2 regions of the Halomonas sp. DP8Y7-3 genome follow, and region 2 is predicted to be linked to the other one. Evidence: predicted binding sites of a transcription regulator. Region 2 holds the regulator's gene; the other holds the start of a gene.
What was found. Region 2 encodes PhoB, which activates phosphate uptake and scavenging genes when phosphate is short. Its sites were predicted from a motif close to TGTCATANNNNTGTCANA; they were not measured.
Positions count from the first base shown of each region.

Region 1 (3,412 bases), on a different contig from region 2:
CGCCAGGGACCCAGGGCCATCCTGACCACCCAGCACACCCTGACCGTCAGCTATCTGCCGCGGCTGTTGCGTCACTTACGCCATCACGCGCCTGAGGTCGGACTGCAGATCACCTCGTCCGACCGCAGCGTATGCATTCGCGACTTTGAGCAGGGCAAGGCCGACCTGCTGCTGTGTTCCGAGCTCGAGGGGGCGCCCCTGTTCGACGACAGCACCACCATCGAACGTCTCGCGCTGGGTGCTGAGCGGCTGCTGCCGGTGTGCGCCCCGGACCACCATGGTGGCCCACTGCACCCGCTGGAGCAGGGACAACGACTGCCGCTGATCGGCTACGACACCGACAGCTTTCTGGGCCAGGCGCTGGCGACCCCCTACCTGCTGGATGCCCAGCGCCGCTACGAGATCGAGCTGGTGTGCGAGACCGCCTTTACCATCGGTATCCGCCAGCTCGCCCTGGCGGGACTGGGTATCGGCTGGCTTCCCCACGGACTGATCGAAGAAGACCTGGAAAGCGGCAAGCTGGTATCGCTACTGGATACGTTAGGTGGGCCCCGGCTGGTGGTGGCCTGCTATCGGCATCGGGACGAGCAGAGGGCCGCGGCACCGCTGTGGCATCTGCTGGAGGAGCGGCCACCGGCGGTATAGCGTTGTCATCAGGACCTGCGGATGGCCTATCCCCCCTGGGGAGCGGCAGACAGGGTGAGTTCGATGGCGTCGTGACGCCAGTACTCATCGTCGCAGTCGATGGCTCGGCCGTTCTGGTCATGATTGATGCGGGAAATGCGCTGGGCGGGACTGCCTCGCACGGCGTTCAGCGCATCGGCGCCGGCGCTGGACAGCACGCAGGTGCCAAGCTCATAGCTGACCCGGCCAACCCGGATGCCGTACTCGCGCCGGTAAAGCTCGGTCAGCGACTCCCGCGCCAGATCGAACTCGAGAATCTGTGGAAAACAGCTTGGCAGTAGATGATGCTCGACGTAGAGCACCCGACGCTCGTCCACTAGCCGGGCACGACAGATTCGATAGACCGGCGCGTGTTCGGCAATACCCAAACGCCGAGCGACCACTGCGGGGGCCATGACCTCTTCGGCACTCAGCAGCAGGGTGCGGGCACTGCGCTGCTGGGAGCGCACCATCTCGTGAAATGGCAGGCAGGCCAGCAAGTCATAGCGAAGCCGTGGCGGCGACACGAACCAGCCGCGCCGATTCTCGCGATAGACCCGACCTTCTGCCTCCAGTGCATTGAGCGCTTCGCGCAACGTGATACGCGTTGTCCCGAAGCGGGTCATCAACTCGCGCTCGCTGGGAAGCCGGCGCCCCTTCTCACTTCGAGCCTCAGCCAGCACCGGTTTGAGGCGCTCTTGCAGCGATCGATCCATGCACATACCGATGTTTAATAAGAGAAAAAATGACGCTCGCCGATCTACACCTATCCTTCTGGTATAGACCAATTGAGCCATACGCCACAGTCTAGTGACTTCACCATGACATCGTGGTGACACTCTTGCCGTCGTAGTGTCTGCCGAAGGCTTCATCGCCAACCAAGGATTGAGACAAGACTGCCATCACACTGACACGGCGCTGTCATGAAGGCTCCTTAGGGTTAGGCACAACGGAAACTGATCTAGACCAGAAACGCACACCGGTTTCCGTCGCCTTCACGCCCCCTGACCCGGAGACCCTCCCGTGATCGTCACTTCTCTGCGTTACCCGACCCTGACCGCCCTGGCCTGCGTTGGCCTGATGTCCACCGCTGCCCAAGCCAGCTCCGCCGAGCTTGAGTCTCTGATCGAGGCCGCCAAGCAGGAAGGCCGCGTCGACAGCGTCGGCATGCCCGACACCTGGGCCAACTGGAAGGACACCTGGGCTGACCTGGACAGCGTCTACGGCCTGGCACACAGCGACACCGACATGAGTTCCGCCGAGGAAGTCGCCAAGTTCAAGGCTGAGGGTGAGAATGCCACCGCCGACATCGGCGATGTCGGCTTCGCCTTCGGTCCCATCGCCGTGCAGCAGGGCGTGACCCAGCCCTACAAGCCCAGCACCTGGGACCAGATCCCTGACTGGGCCAAGGACGAGGATGGTCACTGGATGCTCGGCTACACCGGCACCATCGCCCTGATGATCAACAAGAACCTGGTCGACGAAGACCAGCGTCCGGGCTCCTTCGCTGATCTACGTGAAGGTGACTACTCAGTGTCGGTGGGCGCGGTAGGCCAGGCCTCCCAGGCCAACAATGCGGTACTGGCCGCCGCCTACGCGGCAGGCGGTGACGAAGGCAACCTGGCGCCGGGACTCGAGCTGTTCGCTGAGCTGGCCGAGCAGGGCCGCCTGTCGCTGGCTGACGTGTCCATCGCCAACCTGGAGAAGGGCGAAGTGGAAGTGGCCCTGCTGTGGGACTTCAACGCCTTGAACTATCGTGACCAGATCGACCGTGACGCCTTCGAGGTGGTGATTCCGTCCGACGCCTCTGTCACTTCAGGCTACGCCACCATCATCAATGTACACGCCCAGCATCCCAATGCGGCCAAGCTGGCCCGTGAATACATCCTGTCCGATGAAGGCCAGTTCAACCTGGCCGAGGGCTACGCTCGCCCGATCCGCGCCGAGCACCTGACCCTGCCCGACGAGATCGCCGCCAAGCTGCTACCCAACGAACAGTACGCCAGCGCCCGCCCGATTCAGGACTTCGCCGCCTGGGAACAGAGCGCCAAGGTGCTGCCGCGCCAGTGGCAGTCGGACGTTTTAATCCACCAGCAGTAATCACGCCAATTACCTCCCCTGGGCATCGGGCGACAGCGCCAACCAGCGCTGCTCTCGGTGCCCGCGGTACGAAAGCGTTGCTTGGGCCACCCTGATGGTGGCCAGGAGTCATCATGCAAAACCCTGTCATTCTGGTCGTGCTGGACGGCCTCAATCACGACGTCGGGCGCCATGCCATGGGCCATCTGAGCGCTCTGGTGGAGGCCGGACGCGGCACTACTACCAGCCTCGACTGCGAGCTTCCCGCCATGTCTCGCCCGCTCTACGAGTGCCTGCTGACGGGAGATCGTCCCGTCGACTCCGGCGTCGTGCATAACGCTATCGTGCGCCGCTCACACGGTGTCAGCCTGTTTGACCTGGCTCACGCCCAGGGGCGCACCACTGCCGCCGCGGCCTATCACTGGGTCAGCGAACTCTACGTCAAGGCGCCCTTCGAGCGGACCCGCGACCGCTATCTCGACGATCCTCACGCGGCCATCCAGCGCGGTATCTTCTATTGGCAGGACCACTACCCGGACGACCACCTGTTCAGCGATGCCGAAGCGCTCAGGCAGAGGCACGCACCTGACTTCCTGCTGGTTCACAGCATGAACATCGATGATAGCGGCCACCGTCACGGCGGCGACTCGCCCCAGTACCGCAATGCCGC
Region 1 is NZ_JAHVIO010000011.1:106,878-110,289, reverse strand. It holds gene KUV86_RS14290 (LysR family transcriptional regulator) at 1-645, shown strand, start outside; gene KUV86_RS14285 (UTRA domain-containing protein) at 672-1,379, opposite strand; gene KUV86_RS14280 (ABC transporter substrate-binding protein) at 1,687-2,763, shown strand; gene KUV86_RS14275 (alkaline phosphatase family protein) at 2,877-3,412, shown strand, end outside.
Region 1: the regulator PhoB is predicted to act here: its motif matches at 1,484-1,501, upstream of KUV86_RS14285 (UTRA domain-containing protein).

Region 2 (3,412 bases):
CTGATGCGAGCAGCAGGCTGTGTCGTCAACGACTATGCGGACCGCCATTTCGACGGTCACGTCAAACGTACCAAACACCGCCCTCTGGCGACTGGGCGTATCAGCGAGCAGGAAGCCAAGATCCTGTTCGTCGGTCTGCTGACAGCGGCCTTCGTGCTGGTATGGCTGACCAACGGCTTTACCGTATGGCTGTCGCTGATCGGCGCCGTGCTGGCCGCCAGCTATCCCTTCATGAAGCGCTACACCCACTTTCCCCAGGTGGTGCTGGGGGCGGCCTTTTCCTGGGCGATTCCCATGGCATTCGGTGCCGTGCTGGGCGAGGTACCCACGGTCGGCTGGATCCTGTTCACCGCCAATGTACTGTGGACGGTGGCCTATGACACCGAATACGCCATGGTGGACCGTGACGATGATCTCAAGATCGGCATCAAGTCGACCGCAGTGCTGTTTGGTCGCTGGGACACTCGCATCATCGCGCTGCTGCAGCTGGCAACGCTGGGCCTGCTGGCCTGGGCGGGCGCTCTACTGAATATCGGCGGTTTCTATTGGCTGGGATGGCTGGCCATGGCGGCTACCTTTATCCACCAGCAGAAACTCATCAAGGAGCGTGATCGCGATCGCTGCTTCCAGGCCTTTCTCAACAATCACTGGTCGGGCCTGCTGCTGTTTGCCGGCCTGGCGCTGAGTCTCTATCCCGACCTGGGATGACCCTGTCGAGCTGACGAGGGCTCGACAGGTCGGCCAATGTCATCTAAATGTCACATTGACGTGGTGTCATCTGTCACCGTTGATAGGAAGACCCTGAACAAGAGGCCCGGGATGACAGCCAAGACCGTATTGATCGTCGACGACGAAGCGCCCATCCGCGAAATGATCGCGGTGGCTCTGGAAATGGCCGACTACCGGGTCCTCGAGGCCGACAATGCCCAGGCGGCTCACGCGATTATCGTGGACGATCAGCCAGACCTGCTGCTGCTGGACTGGATGATGCCCGGAACCAGTGGCATCGAGCTGGCACGCCGCCTCAAGCGGGAAGAAACCACCGCCGAGCTGCCGATCATCCTGCTCACCGCCAAGGGTGAGGAGGACAACAAGATTCAGGGGCTTGAAGCAGGTGCAGACGACTACATCACCAAGCCGTTCTCTCCCCGGGAACTGGTCGCCCGTCTAAAAGCGGTGCTGCGTCGTGCCACTCCCCGCGGCGTTGAAGACCCGGTGGAAGTCGACGGGCTCAAGCTCGATCCTGTCAGCCACCGCGTCAGCGTCGACGGCAAGTCGCTCGACATGGGGCCCACCGAATACCGCCTGCTGCAGTTTTTCATGACCCACCAGGAACGCGCCTACACCCGCGGCCAGTTGCTTGATCAGGTCTGGGGTGGCAACGTCTACGTCGAGGAACGCACCGTCGACGTGCACATTCGCCGCCTGCGAAAGGCCCTTGGCGAGCCACATCAGCAGCTGATCCAGACCGTGCGCGGCACCGGCTACCGTTTTTCGGCCAAGATGTGACGTCTTGCCTCCCTTCCACGCAGGCTTGATAGCGCCTGTACGGCTGGCGGCAGACAGGAGGACATAGGTGAACGGAGCCAGGAGCTGACGTGGGTCGACTGTGGAGACGAGAAGTCTGGCGCTTGACCCTGCTGGTCGGCATCGGCGCCCTGCTGGGCTGGCCCTTTTCCTTGACGAGTGTCGGCGTCGGAGCGGGCCTGACGCTTGGTCTCGCCTATCATCTGCGCAACCTGCACGCCATGCACGACTGGCTGACCCATCGTCCCCAGCAGGAACCTCCTACCGCCAGCGGTCTGTGGGGCGAGCTGTTTGATCGACTCTATCGCTACCAGAAGGGCCAGCGCATTACCCAACGACGCCTGCGCTCAACGCTTCAGCGTATCCAGGAGTCCTCTGAAGCGATGCGCGACAGTGTGGTCATGCTGGATCGCCATGGCGATCTCGAATGGTGGAACAGCTCTGCCGAGCGCATGCTAGGCCTGAAGCCGGCGCTGGACCGTGGTCAACATATCACCAACCTGCTGCGTGATCCGCGCTTCGTCGGCTATTTCAACGAGCGGGACTATCGTGAGCCGCTGAGCCTGCCATCGCCCATCGACGAGAACATGATCCTGCAGTTCCAGATCACCCTGTACGGTGACGATGAACGCCTGGTCATGGCGCGCGATATCACACGCCTGCATCGCCTGGAACAGATGCGCCGAGACTTTGTGGCCAACGTCTCCCATGAGCTGCGCACGCCACTGACGGTACTGACCGGCTATCTCGAGACCTACGGCGACATGGCCGACATGCTGCCCGAACGGCTCGGCAAGGGGGTGGCGCAGATGCAGAACCAGACCCGTCGGATGCAGAACCTGGTCAATGATCTGCTGCTGCTGTCGCGACTGGAAAACGATCAGGGCGGCGATGACCACACGCGGCTCGACCCCACCACTCTGTTGCAGACCGTCAAGCGAGATGCACAGGCGCTGTCTGGTGGGCGCCAGCAGATCGAGGTGTCCATCGACGATCCGCGTGGGCTCAAGGGAAGTGAGAAGGAAATTCACAGTGCCATTTCCAACCTGGCCTTCAATGCCGTGCGCTATGCCGGCGATGGCGCACGTATCCAGCTACGCTGGCGGGCCTACGGTGATGGCGCCTGTCTTGAGGTGGAGGACGACGGCGACGGCATCGACCCGATGCACCTTCCGCGCCTCACCGAGCGCTTCTATCGGGTAGACAAGGGACGCAGCACGGCGACCGGTGGCACCGGACTAGGCCTCGCCATCGTCAAGCACGTGCTGCTGCGCCACGATGCGCGCCTCGACATCGACTCACATCCGGGTGAAGGCGCCACCTTCCGCTGTATCTTCCCCTCGAGCCGAGTGCAGGAAAACCGCCAGACGGCCGCCTCGCCCTGACCCCGACCCAGGGACACACCAGCCCCGCTTCAAGCCAGGCTGGCATCACTGTGTCTTTTCAGCTCCTGGGACCCAGCAAGATAACCGCAGCGCCCGCCAGGCAAAGCGCCGCCCCCATCATGTCCCAGCGATCGGGGGGGCGCTGCTCCACCCACCACATCCAGCCCAACGATGCCGCGATATACACGCCGCCGTACGCGGCAAAGGCGCGTCCAGCATAGTCAGCGTCTACCTGGCTGAGCAGCCAGGCAAACAGCGCCAGGCTGAACAGACCGGGCAACAGCCACCAGGCCGCACCATCCGCCCTCCACCAGCGCCATACCGCGAAGCAGCCGGCGATCTCGGCCACCGCCGCCAACAGGTAGATGGCCAGCCCAGGCAACCCTGTCAACATCCCGCACCGGCCAGGTGACAGGTCGCCATCAGCGACGCACCATCGGCAGTTGGCGATAGTGCTGATCCCACATCAGCACAGCCCCGGCCACTGCGCCGGGAATCAG
Region 2 is NZ_JAHVIO010000004.1:388,746-392,157, forward strand. It holds gene ubiA (4-hydroxybenzoate octaprenyltransferase) at 1-708, shown strand, start outside; gene phoB (phosphate regulon transcriptional regulator PhoB) at 820-1,509, shown strand; gene phoR (phosphate regulon sensor histidine kinase PhoR) at 1,599-2,912, shown strand; gene KUV86_RS06940 (YnfA family protein) at 2,971-3,306, opposite strand; gene cysZ (sulfate transporter CysZ) at 3,335-3,412, opposite strand, start outside.